Regions from separate parts of the Shigella sp. SIG3 genome, predicted to be linked through region 1. Evidence: riboswitches for the same ligand, from Rfam matches in the RefSeq annotation. Region 1 holds a riboswitch; each other region holds the start of a gene.
What was found. Region 1 has a riboswitch for thiamine pyrophosphate ahead of thiM (hydroxyethylthiazole kinase). Riboswitches for the same ligand answer to the same signal wherever they lie in the genome.
Positions count from the first base shown of each region.

Region 2: linked by a shared signal. The riboswitch ahead of thiC (phosphomethylpyrimidine synthase ThiC) and the one ahead of thiM (hydroxyethylthiazole kinase) in region 1 are both predicted to bind thiamine pyrophosphate.
Region 3: linked by a shared signal. The riboswitch ahead of thiB (thiamine ABC transporter substrate binding subunit) and the one ahead of thiM (hydroxyethylthiazole kinase) in region 1 are both predicted to bind thiamine pyrophosphate.

Region 1 covers NZ_JBQZXE010000059.1:9,899-14,086, reverse strand. Annotated here, with positions in the region: partial or broken gene ACUU1I_RS12175 (putative fimbrial-like adhesin protein) at 1-584, shown strand, start outside; gene rcnB (Ni(II)/Co(II) efflux transporter accessory subunit RcnB) at 666-1,004, opposite strand; gene rcnA (nickel/cobalt efflux protein RcnA) at 1,223-2,065, opposite strand; gene rcnR (Ni(II)/Co(II)-binding transcriptional repressor RcnR) at 2,186-2,458, shown strand; TPP riboswitch at 2,550-2,646, shown strand; gene thiM (hydroxyethylthiazole kinase) at 2,681-3,469, shown strand; gene thiD (bifunctional hydroxymethylpyrimidine kinase/phosphomethylpyrimidine kinase) at 3,466-4,188, shown strand, end outside.
Region 2 covers NZ_JBQZXE010000027.1:20,676-24,863, forward strand. Annotated here, with positions in the region: gene thiF (thiazole biosynthesis adenylyltransferase ThiF) at 1-51, opposite strand, end outside; gene thiE (thiamine phosphate synthase) at 44-679, opposite strand; gene thiC (phosphomethylpyrimidine synthase ThiC) at 679-2,574, opposite strand; TPP riboswitch at 2,655-2,755, opposite strand; gene rsd (sigma D regulator) at 2,808-3,284, opposite strand; gene nudC (NAD(+) diphosphatase) at 3,379-4,152, shown strand.
Region 3 covers NZ_JBQZXE010000012.1:819-5,006, forward strand. Annotated here, with positions in the region: partial or broken gene setA (sugar efflux transporter SetA) at 1-201, opposite strand, end outside; gene sgrT (glucose uptake inhibitor SgrT) at 303-434, opposite strand; gene sgrR (DNA-binding transcriptional regulator SgrR) at 523-2,178, shown strand; TPP riboswitch at 2,212-2,311, shown strand; gene thiB (thiamine ABC transporter substrate binding subunit) at 2,342-3,325, shown strand; gene thiP (thiamine/thiamine pyrophosphate ABC transporter permease ThiP) at 3,301-4,188, shown strand, end outside.

The sequences.
Region 1 (4,188 bases):
GTACAATTTCTACTGTGTTTATTAGGTGGCAAGTCATGGGATGCATGTGTAAATAGCTACAGAAATGCATTGGCACAAAATGCAGGTGTCTATTCCTTCAATCTGACATTGTCATACAACCCGATAACCACAACCTGCAAACAGGACGATTTATTAATTACTTTAGACAGTATTCCCGTTTCACAATTACCAGCCACAGGTAACAAAGCAACAATAAATAGTAAAAAAAGGGATATTATTCTGCGTTGTAAAAATTTATTAGGTCAACAAAATCAAACATCACGGAAAATGCAGGTGTATTTATCAAGTTCTGACTTGTTAACCAACAGCGACACAATACTGAAAGGTGCGGAAGATAATGCGTAGGATTTATTCTTGAAAGTAATGGTTCGCCAGTCACACTTTTAAATATCACTAACAGCAGTAAAGGATACACAAATTTAAAAGAAATTGCGGCAAAGTCAAAACTTACAGATACAACGGTTTCAATTCCGATAACAGCCAGTTACTACGTCTACGATACAAACAAAGTTAAATCTGGCGCACTGGAGGCAACCGCATTAATCAACGTGAAATACGACTAATAACAAGCAAGACGAGCAAGTGGCTAATAATAAAAAATAACAAGGTGTCTGCATTTCCCCCTCATGATGAGGGGGCTTTTTTTAGCGATGATAAAAAATCTCACCGTCGTAGGCTTTAATGATTTTACCGTCGGTGTCGCTGATCAACACGTACGCGCCACCCATATAGGTCCAGTGCGTCCCGGCATCAGGCGCGGGCAGGTTACGTAACTGCCACTGCTTAATGTTGTACTCATCGGTGCGGTACATCTCTGGGACGGTATCACCTGGTTTGAAATGCTTAAAGTCAGCAATGAAACTACTTAACTCATACTTAGAAATTCCCGAGGTATTGGTCGAACCCGCGGTGGCTGGTGCGGCCCAGGCGGCACTGGTAACCAGCAAAAGCACACCCAGCAACATCTTATTTTTAATGGTCATAAACTCTCCACTTTGGGGATCTGTAATATCAGTCGCATATCTTTCCTGCCATACAATATAACTGACAAGCGATATTTTGTTAGTGATCCCATGATTTCGTAAAAAGTGTAAATGAAAGGATGCCCTAAAAGCATCCTTAGCGAGCAGAGAGTCAGCGGAAATAGCTGATTTAAGAATCATCCTGGGCTGAAGATAACATGCAAGCCTAAAGGATTGAGTTATCGCATTATGCCCATGAAGCCATGTACGCCCATATACACACCGACTAAGCCAATCAACAGACTGGAAAAATAGGGGGCGCGTTTAGCGAGAGTGTTAAATCCGCTCCAGCGTTTTGCGACCTGCTGAACGCTGATTGCTGCGCCAACGCCTACGGTGACAAGCGTTAACGCCAGGCCAATGCTGAAACTGACGACCAGTGTTGCGCCCAGTGTCAGGGCTTTCAACTGAATGCATATCAACAGCACGGTAATTGCTGCCGGGCAGGGGATAAGGCCACCGGTTAAGCCAAATAACAAAATTTGCCAGTTGATGACCTCTCTACCATCAAAGCGTCGTTTAATGTCATTGGCATGGGCTCGTGCATGGGCATCCTGATACTCGCCATGTTCGTGATGGTGATGATGTCCTTGGTCGTGGTGATGTTCGTGGTCTTGATGATGTTCGTGATGATGGTGATGATGCTCATAATCATGCCCGTGCATATTCTCCAGCCAGTTGCGTTCGCCGCGCCAGGTACGCCAGAACATCCAGAACACGGTGCCAATAATGATCACTGCGGAAATCAGCTGGAGCCACGGTTCTGCTGATTGAGCAGTAAAGCGCTTACTGATCACCATCCCGCCAAAGGCAATCAACCAGACCACCGCGGTATGCGAAATGGTTGCTGCCAGTCCGAGCATCACCGCCTGTTTAATGGTGCCTTTGATGGCGATGATAAACGCCGCCATCATCGTTTTTGAGTGCCCTGGTTCCAGGCCATGAAGCGCACCAAGTAAGATGGCGCTGGGGATGAAGAACCAGGCGTTTCCTTGCTGAAGAAGAGTTGTAAATTCGGTCATGATAATAATTCTTAGTATTAATTCGGCAATCTGATTCTACTCCCCCCCAGTACCTGATACTACCCCCCAGTAGATTAATAGTGCTATGATTTTTCATATTCTTGTTAACCAGGTGTTGCCATGTCTCATACAATCCGTGATAAACAGAAACTGAAAGCGCGTGCCAGTAAGATTCAGGGCCAGGTCGTGGCGCTCAAGAAAATGCTCGACGAGCCGCACGAATGCGCTGCAGTTTTACAACAGATTGCTGCTATCCGTGGAGCGGTAAACGGTCTGATGCGGGAAGTGATTAAAGGTCATCTGACGGAACACATCGTTCACCAGGGGGATGAGCTAAAACGTGAAGAAGATCTGGATGTCGTTCTGAAGGTGCTGGATTCATATATCAAATAATTTATTAACGCGATTGTAAAACTGCCGTTTTTCCTCGTTTACAACGGGTGCGCTGGACATTACCATCCTCCTCTGCGATTTATCATCGCAACCAAACGACTCGGGGTGCCCTTCTGCGTGAAGGCTGAGAAATACCCGTATCACCTGATCTGGATAATGCCAGCGTAGGGAAGTCACGGACCACCAGGTCATTGCTTCTTCACGTTATGGCAGGAGCAAACTATGCAAGTCGACCTGCTGAGTTCAGCGCAATCTGCGCACGCGTTACACCTTTTTCACCAACATTCCCCTCTTGTGCACTGCATGACCAATGATGTGGTGCAAACCTTTACCGCCAATACCTTGCTGGCGCTCGGTGCATCGCCAGCGATGGTTATCGAAACCGAAGAGGCCAGTCAGTTTGCGGCTATCGCCAGTGCCTTGTTGATTAACGTTGGCACACTGACGCAGCCACGCGCACAGGCGATGCGTGCTGCCGTTGAGCAAGCAAAAAGCTCTCAAACACGCTGGACGCTTGATCCAGTAGCGGTTGGTGCGCTCGATTATCGCCGCCATTTTTGTCATGAACTTTTATCTTTTAAACCGGCAGCGATACGTGGTAATGCTTCGGAAATCATGGCATTAGCTGGCATTGCTAATGGCGGACGGGGAGTGGATACCACTGACGCCGCAGCTAACGCGATACCCGCTGCACAAACACTGGCACGGGAAACTGGCGCAATCGTCGTGGTCACTGGCGAGGTGGATTATGTTACCGATGGACATCGTATCATTGGTATTCACGGTGGCGATCCGTTAATGACCAAAGTGGTAGGAACTGGCTGTGCATTATCGGCGGTTGTCGCTGCCTGCTGTGCGTTACCAGGCGATACGCTGGAAAATGTCGCATCTGCCTGTCACTGGATGAAACAAGCCGGAGAACGCGCAGTCGCCAGAAGCGAGGGGCCAGGCAGTTTTGTTCCACATTTCCTTGATGCGCTCTGGCAATTGACGCAGGAGGTGCAGGCATGAAACGAATTAACGCTCTGACGATTGCCGGTACTGATCCGAGTGGTGGTGCGGGGATTCAGGCCGATCTTAAAACCTTCTCGGCACTTGGCGCTTATGGTTGCTCAGTTATTACTGCACTGGTGGCGCAAAATACCCGTGGCGTACAGTCGGTGTATCGCATTGAGCCTGATTTTGTCGCCGCCCAGCTCGATTCGGTGTTCAGCGATGTGCGAATCGATACCACTAAAATCGGTATGTTGGCGGAAACCGATATTGTTGAAGCGGTGGCAGAACGGTTGCAACGTTATCAGATCCAAAACGTGGTACTCGACACCGTTATGCTGGCAAAAAGCGGCGACCCGCTGCTTTCACCTTCGGCGGTTGCTACGCTGCGCAGTCGATTATTGCCACAGGTTTCATTAATAACGCCAAACTTGCCCGAAGCTGCCGCCTTGCTCGACGCGCCACACGCGCGCACCGAACAGGAAATGCTGGAACAAGGGCGATCGCTGTTGGCGATGGGCTGTGGCGCAGTGCTAATGAAAGGTGGTCATCTGGATGATGAGCAAAGCCCGGACTGGCTGTTTACCCGCGAGGGTGAACAACGGTTTACCGCACCGCGCATTATGACCAAAAACACCCACGGCACTGGTTGTACACTCTCTGCGGCGTTGGCTGCACTACGCCCGCGCCATACAAACTGGGCTGACACCGTACAGGAGGCAAAAAGCTGGCTTTCA
Region 2 (4,188 bases), on a different contig from region 1:
ATCGTCGAGCAGAATTTGGCGGCTATAACGCATAAAGTCACGGTCATTCATCGCCAACTCCTGCAATTTCCAGCAACTGTGCCGTTGCCAAACGCCAGTCTGCGGCTTGAGTAATGGCGCTGACGACGGCGATACTGCCGACACCCGTTGCTATCACCGCAGGCGCGCGTGCCAGACTGATACCGCCAATCGCCACGGTGGGATAATCCGCCAGGCGCTCAACATGCCGTGCCAACTGTTCCAGCCCCTGCGGTGCAGAAGGCATCTGTTTGGTTTGCGTCGGGAACACATGTCCCAGCGCGATATAAGAGGGGCGTGCTGCCAGCGCGACGTCGATTTCCATATCGTCATGTGTCGAAACGCCCAGCCGCAGGCCTGCCGCGCGGATGGCATTGAGATCGGTGGCTTGCAAATCTTCCTGCCCCAAATGGACGCCATACGCCTGATGCTTGATCGCGAGCCGCCAGTAATCGTTGATAAACAATCGCGCGTTATAGCGGCGGCCCAGCGCAATTGCCGCCACGACATCGGCTTCCACCTCTTCATCGCGCCGATCTTTGATGCGTAGCTGGAGAGTACGTACGCCTGCATCCAACAGACGTTCGATCCACTGTACGCTGTCCACCACCGGGTACAGTCCTAAACGAAAAGGTACAGGAGGAAAATCAGGCTGATACATCACGCTTCCTCCTTATGCAGGTAGATTTCTCCGCCTCTGGCACGGAAGTTCTCCGACATATCCGCCATTCCCACTTCAATGGTTTGCGCGGCGGCGTAATCGCGTACTTCCTGGCTGATTTTCATCGAGCAGAATTTTGGCCCACACATGGAGCAAAAATGGGCGACTTTGCCGGACTCTTGGGGCAGGGTTTCATCGTGATAAGCGCGGGCGGTAAACGGGTCGAGGGCCAGATTAAACTGGTCTTCCCAGCGAAATTCGAAGCGGGCTTTCGACATGGCGTTATCGCGAATTTGCGCGCCCGGATGCCCTTTTGCCAGGTCAGCAGCGTGGGCGGCAATCTTATAAGTGATAAGCCCCTGCTTAACATCTTCTTTATTGGGCAGACCCAGATGCTCTTTTGGCGTTACGTAACAGAGCATCGCGCAGCCAAACCAGCCAATCATCGCCGCACCAATCCCCGACGTGAAGTGGTCATAGCCCGGTGCAATATCGGTAGTTAGCGGCCCCAGAGTGTAAAACGGCGCTTCGTGGCAGTGCTCTAACTCCTCGGTCATATTGCGGTGGATCATCTGCATCGGCACATGGCCTGGGCCTTCAATCATCACCTGTACGTCATATTCCCAGGCGATTTTGGTCAGTTCGCCCAGCGTATGCAATTCGGCAAACTGCGCTTCATCGTTGGCGTCCTGAATAGAACCGGGGCGCAGACCGTCGCCCAGCGACAGCGAAACGTCATAAGCGGCACAGATTTCACAAATTTCGCGGAAGTGTTGATAGAGGAAATTTTCCTGATGATGGGAGAGGCACCATTTCGCCATAATCGAACCGCCGCGAGAGACGATACCGGTCAGGCGTTTCGCGGTCATCGGCACATAGCGCAGCAGTACGCCCGCATGGATAGTGAAGTAATCCACACCTTGCTCGGCCTGTTCCAGCAGCGTGTCGCGGAACGCTTCCCAGGTAAGATCTTCGGCGATCCCGTTAACCTTCTCCAGCGCCTGGTAGATCGGCACTGTACCGATCGGCACCGGACTGTTACGCAAAATCCACTCGCGGGTTTCGTGAATATAGCGACCGGTGGAGAGATCCATCACCGTATCCGCTCCCCAGCGCGTGGACCATACCAGCTTTTCCACTTCTTCTTCGATGGAAGAGGTGACCGCCGAGTTGCCGATATTGGCGTTAACTTTTACCAGGAAGTTACGGCCAATAATCATCGGCTCCGATTCCGGATGATTAATGTTGGCCGGGATAATCGCACGTCCGGCAGCAACTTCATCACGGACAAATTCCGCAGTGATATTTTCCGGCAGATGTGCGCCAAAGCTCATTCCCGGATGCTGGTGGCGTAAAACCTCGCTACGGATGCGCTCGCGGCCCATATTCTCGCGGATGGCGATGAATTCCATTTCCGGCGTGATGATGCCCTGGCGGGCGTAGTGCAGTTGGGTGACACGGCGTCCTGTTTTGGCGCGTTTTGGCGTTAATAAGCCGCTAAAACGTAGCTCGTCGAGACCATCATCTGCCAGCCGCGTTCTGGTGTAATCGGAACTGCGCACGGTAAGTTCTTCGGTATCGGCGCGCGCATCGATCCACGGCTGGCGTAGTTTTGCCAGCCCTTGCTGCACGTTAATGGCGATCTGCGGATCACCATACGGGCCGGAGGTGTCGTAGACCGGAATCGCTTCGTTTTCTTCGTACTGCGGCTGTTCTTTGCTACCGCCAATTAGCGTCGGGCTAAGCTGGATCTCACGCATCGGCACGCGCACGCCGGGGTGTGTGCCAGTGATATAAATGCGTTTTGAGTTGGGAAAGGCGGTGCCTTCCAGGGTGTCGATAAAATGTTGGGCCCGGGCGCGTTGTTCGCGGCGGGTCAGTTTTGTTGCAGACATAGCTCATTCCAAAAAGTTAAGGACGTGGCTTGTCAGACGACGGATGAAGCAAGAGACGATCGCCGCAAAGGCGATGCGATAGCAGATTAACTCTTGTTCCCTTCGCAGGTATTAGCCTGATCAGGTTCCGCGGATCCCGAATAAACGGTCTCAGCCAGTTAAGGCACTCCGACAAGAAATTAGCCCCCACAAACGGGGCGTTGAATGTAAATTACGCGTTAACAGCGCAGAACTCAAGCAGGATGTTTGACGCGGGCGGCGTCAAGCACCAGCAGAATCAGCTTATCTTCCAGCACAAAGCGCGCTTCCAGCGCCTCGCCGATGTCAGATAAAACCTGTTGAAACTCAAGGTAATTATCATGATCGATGGCGGTTTCCAGGCTGGAATCGTAGTAATCCATAATCTGTTGGGTATTGGCTTCGAGTTGCGGCCAAATCTTCGCGGCGCGCGCGAGTTGCCCGTTGCCTTCCAGCTTATGAAGAATGCGCTCATAAATACTGAAATGTCCGGCAGACAAGTAATCGACCAGGCTCTGACAAAAATCATCAAGGGCTTTTTCGTTTAGCCTCATGTACGATTCTTTGCCAGGCTTAATGCCAACCAGATTGTAGTAAGCCACGAGCAGATGCTTACGTACATGTAGCCAGCGATCAACCAGTTTGTTACTTCCTCTGACGCGCTCCGTCAGGTTATCGAGCTGGTTAAGCATGATTGACTCCGCAAGTTTGTATTCAAAAACTGCTCAGTGAGAAATGTAAAAACCATGTTAAACATGCCAGTGATGCAAAGGTAGTGCAAGAGCTATGGATCGTATAATTGAAAAATTAGATCACGGCTGGTGGGTCGTCAGCCATGAACAAAAATTATGGTTGCCGAAGGGAGAATTGCCATATGGCGAAGCGGCAAATTTCGATCTTGTGGGTCAGCGCGCACTACAAATCGGCGAATGGCAGGGGGAACCTGTTTGGTTAATACAACAGCAGCGGCGTCACGATATGGGGTCGGTACGTCAGGTCATTGATCTCGATGTTGGGCTGTTTCAACTGGCCGGACGTGGCGTGCAACTGGCGGAGTTTTACCGATCGCATAAATACTGTGGTTACTGCGGGCATGAAATGTATCCGAGCAAAACCGAATGGGCGATGCTGTGCAGCCATTGCCGTGAGCGTTACTACCCGCAAATCGCCCCCTGCATTATTGTTGCCATCCGTCGCGATGATTCGATCCTCCTCGCCCAGCATACCCGCCATCGTAACGGTGTCCATACAGTACTTGCCGGATTCGTCGAAGTGGGCGAAACCCTCGAGCAGGCAGTCGCGCGGGAAGTGATGGAAGAGAGCGGAATTAAAGTTAAAAACTTGCGTTACGTGACTTCTCAGCCGTGGCCGTTTCCTCAGTCTTTAATGACCGCGTTTATGGCGGAATATGACAGCGGCGACATCGTGATCGACCCGAAAGAATTGCTCGAGGCGAACTGGTATCGCTATGACGATTTGCCGTTACTCCCGCCGCCCGGCACCGTAGCGCGCCGTCTGATAGAAGATACTGTGGCGATGTGTCGGGCAGAGTATGAGTGATGATACACTGACCGCCTGACGCACTAAGGAACAGCC
Region 3 (4,188 bases), on a different contig from region 1:
GAGGCTTACGCCGATCCCAGCAATAGCATTCACCGTATAAAAGAGTCCGATCCAGAAAGGTTGCGCGCCAACCTCACGACTCAGAAATAAGCTCAATGTAGGAGCCTGTAGCGCCCCGGCCACCCCCATCATAAAAGCGACCAGCATAAATGCCGCGTAAACACCGTTCATACGGCGAGCCATCGTCATTATCCAGATCATACGTTCCCTTTTTAGCGCGGCGAGAATAAAAAAAACCAGCAGGTATAATCTGCTGGCGGGTGATTTTACACCAATACTCAGTCACACATGATGCAGGCAAGTCAACTTTCAGAATTGCGGTCATCCCACTGCATCAGTCCTTCAAGCATGGTTAATCGTTGTGGGACGCTTAACCAACGCAACCAGCACAACTTCGCTGTCGCGGTAAAATAGTGCTGATAAAACTGACGCATGGGGCATCTCCTTGCTTCATCGTTAGGAATTATTGACTTAATATAGGGAAAATAAAATTGCTGTCTTTTGCGCAGGAGTTCCCCTTTTATGCCATCTGCTCGTCTGCAACAACAGTTCATCCGCCTGTGGCAATGCTGCGAGGGTAAATCGCAGGACACAACGCTCAACGAACTGGCAGCGTTATTGAGCTGCTCGCGTCGTCATATGCGTACCCTGCTCAACACCATGCAGGATCGCGGCTGGCTGACGTGGGAAGCGGAAGTCGGGCGCGGTAAACGCTCGCGTCTGACATTCCTCTATACCGGGCTGGCGCTTCAGCAACAGCGGGCGGAAGACCTGCTGGAGCAGGATCGTATCGACCAACTAGTGCAGTTGGTTGGCGACAAAGCGACTGTGCGGCAAATGCTGGTTTCTCATCTGGGCCGCAGCTTCCGCCAGGGGCGGCACATCCTGCGCGTGCTCTACTATCGTCCGTTGCGTAATCTGCTACCTGGCAGCGCATTGCGCCGTTCCGAAACCCATATTGCCCGGCAAATCTTCAGTTCGCTAACGCGCATAAATGAGGAAAATGGGGAACTGGAAGCAGACATCGCCCACCACTGGCAGCAAATATCACCGCTTCACTGGCGTTTCTTTTTGCGTCCAGGAGTCCATTTTCATCATGGTCGTGAACTGGAAATGGACGACGTGATCGCCTCTTTAAAACGAATCAATACGCTGCCGCTCTATTCGCATATTACGGACATTGTGTCGCCGACGCCCTGGACGCTGGATATCCATCTCACGCAGCCGGACCGCTGGTTGCCGTTACTGCTGGGGCAAGTTCCGGCGATGATCCTGCCGTGCGAATGGGAAACCCTCAGTAACTTTGCCAGCCATCCTATTGGCACCGGTCCGTATGCGGTGATTCGCAACAGCACCAATCAACTGAAAATTCAGGCATTCGATGACTTCTTCGGTTACCGGGCATTAATCGACGAAGTTAACGTCTGGGTTCTGCCGGAAATTGCCGACGAGCCAGCCGGTGATCTGATGCTAAAAGGTCCACAGGGCGAGGAAAAAGAGATTGAAAGCCGCCTGGAGGAAGGTTGCTACTATTTACTGTTCGACAGCCGCACCCATCGCGGGGCGAATCAGCAAGTCAGGGACTGGGTAAGCTATGTGCTTTCTCCAACTAATCTGGTCTATTTCGCTGAGGAACAGTACCAGCAACTGTGGTTCCCGGCTTATGGACTGCTCCCCCGTTGGCACCATGCCCGCACCATAAAGAGCGAAAAACCGGCTGGCCTGGAAAGCCTCACCCTGACCTTTTATCAGGATCACAGTGAGCATCGGGTGATTGCCGGGATCATGCAGCAGATTCTGGCAAGTCACCAGGTCACGCTGGAAATCAAAGAGATCAGCTACGATCAGTGGCATGAAGGAGAGATCGAGAGCGATATCTGGCTTAATAGCGCCAACTTTACGCTGCCGCTGGATTTTTCGCTGTTCGCGCACTTGTGCGAGGTGCCGCTGCTCCAACACTGTATTCCGATCGACTGGCAAGCCGACGCCGCCCGCTGGCGCAATGGCGAAATGAACCTGGCGAACTGGTGCCAGCAACTGGTCGCCAGTAAAGCAATGGTGCCGCTTATCCACCACTGGCTGATCATTCAGGGACAACGCAGTATGCGCGGCCTGCGTATGAATACCCTCGGCTGGTTCGATTTTAAATCAGCGTGGTTTGCGCCACCGGATCCATGATTGCTGGTAGATAACAAAATCACTACACTAACGCCGTTCTCAACGGGGTGCCACGCAAACGCGTGCGCTGAGAAAATACCCGTCGAACCTGATCCGGATAACGCCGGCGAAGGGATTTGAGGCTCCTTCTCAAGTCCTTTGCCACTCTTTTTTGAGGTGCAAAGTGTTAAAAAAATGTCTTCCCCTGCTGTTGCTGTGCACAGCGCCCGTTTTCGCTAAACCCGTTCTGACTGTTTATACCTACGATTCCTTCGCCGCCGACTGGGGGCCTGGTCCAAAGATCAAAAAAGCTTTTGAAGCCGACTGTAACTGCGAACTGAAACTGGTGGCGCTGGAAGATGGCGTTTCGCTTCTCAACCGTCTACGGATGGAAGGCAAAAATAGTAAAGCCGATGTGGTGCTGGGGCTGGATAACAATCTGTTAGACGCCGCCAGTAAAACCGGACTATTTGCCAAAAGCGGTGTGGCAGCGGATGCCGTTAACGTTCCCAGCGGCTGGAATAATGACACTTTCGTCCCGTTTGATTACGGCTATTTCGCCTTCGTCTATGACAAGAACAAACTGAAAAACCCGCCGCAAAGCCTGAAAGAATTGGTTGAGAGCGATCAGAACTGGCGGGTGATTTATCAGGATCCGCGTACCAGCACGCCGGGGCTGGGTCTGCTGTTGTGGATGCAAAAAGTCTATGGCGATGACGCCCCACAAGCCTGGCAAAAACTGGCGAAGAAAACCGTCACGGTCACCAAAGGCTGGAGCGAAGCCTACGGCCTGTTTTTAAAAGGTGAAAGCGATCTGGTACTGAGTTACACCACCTCTCCGGCTTATCACATTCTCGAAGAGAAAAAAGATAACTACGCCGCCGCGAACTTTAGCGAAGGTCACTATCTGCAGGTGGAAGTCGCCGCCCGCACCGCTGCCAGCAAGCAGCCGGAGCTGGCGCAAAAATTCCTCCAGTTTATGGTTTCTCCGGCTTTTCAGAATGCGATCCCAACCGGTAACTGGATGTATCCGGTGGCAAATGTCACGCTGCCTGCCGGGTTTGAACAATTGACCAAACCGGCCACCACGCTGGAGTTCACACCAGCTGAAGTGGCGGCACAACGTCAGGCATGGATTAGCGAATGGCAACGCGCCGTCAGCCGTTAATTCCCGGCTGGTTAATTCCAGGTGTAAGCGCCGCCACGCTGGTGGTAGCGGTTGCGCTCGCGGCGTTTCTCGCCCTGTGGTGGAACGCGCCGCAGGGTAACTGGGTGGCAGTCTGGCAGGACAGCTACCTGTGGCATGTGGTGCGCTTCTCCTTCTGGCAGGCGTTTCTCTCGGCGCTACTCTCTGTCGTACCCGCGATATTCCTCGCCCGCGCCCTCTATCGCAGGCGCTTTCCGGGTCGGCTGGCGCTGTTGCGTCTGTGCGCAATGACCTTGATCCTCCCGGTGCTAGTTGCTGTTTTCGGCATTCTTAGCGTCTATGGTCGTCAGGGCTGGCTGGCATCGCTCTGCCAATCGCTCGGTCTGGAGTGGACCTTTTCGCCCTACGGCCTGCAAGGCATTTTGCTGGCGCACGTATTTTTTAATCTGCCGATGGCGAGCCGCTTATTACTCCAGGCACTGGAAAACATTCCCGGCGAACAACGTCAGCTTGCCGCCCAGCTTGGGATGCGCGGCTGGCATTTTTTCCGCTTCGTCGAATGGCCGTGGCTACGGCGACAAATCCCGCCGGTTGCCGCGCTTATCTTTATGCTCTGTTTCGCCAGCTTCGCCACCGTGCTATCGCTGGGCGGCGGTCCGCAGGCAACCACTATCGAGCTGGCTATTTATCAGGCGCTGAGTTACGACTACGATCCTGCCCGCGCGGCGATGCTGGCGCTGCTCCAGATGGTGTGTTGCCTTGGGCTGGTGCTGTTGAGTCAGCGACTAAGTAAGGCCATTGCGCCCGGCACCACGCTGCTGCAAGGCTGGCGCGATCCGGACGATCGTCTGCATAGCCGCATTTGCGACACGGTGTTAATAGTG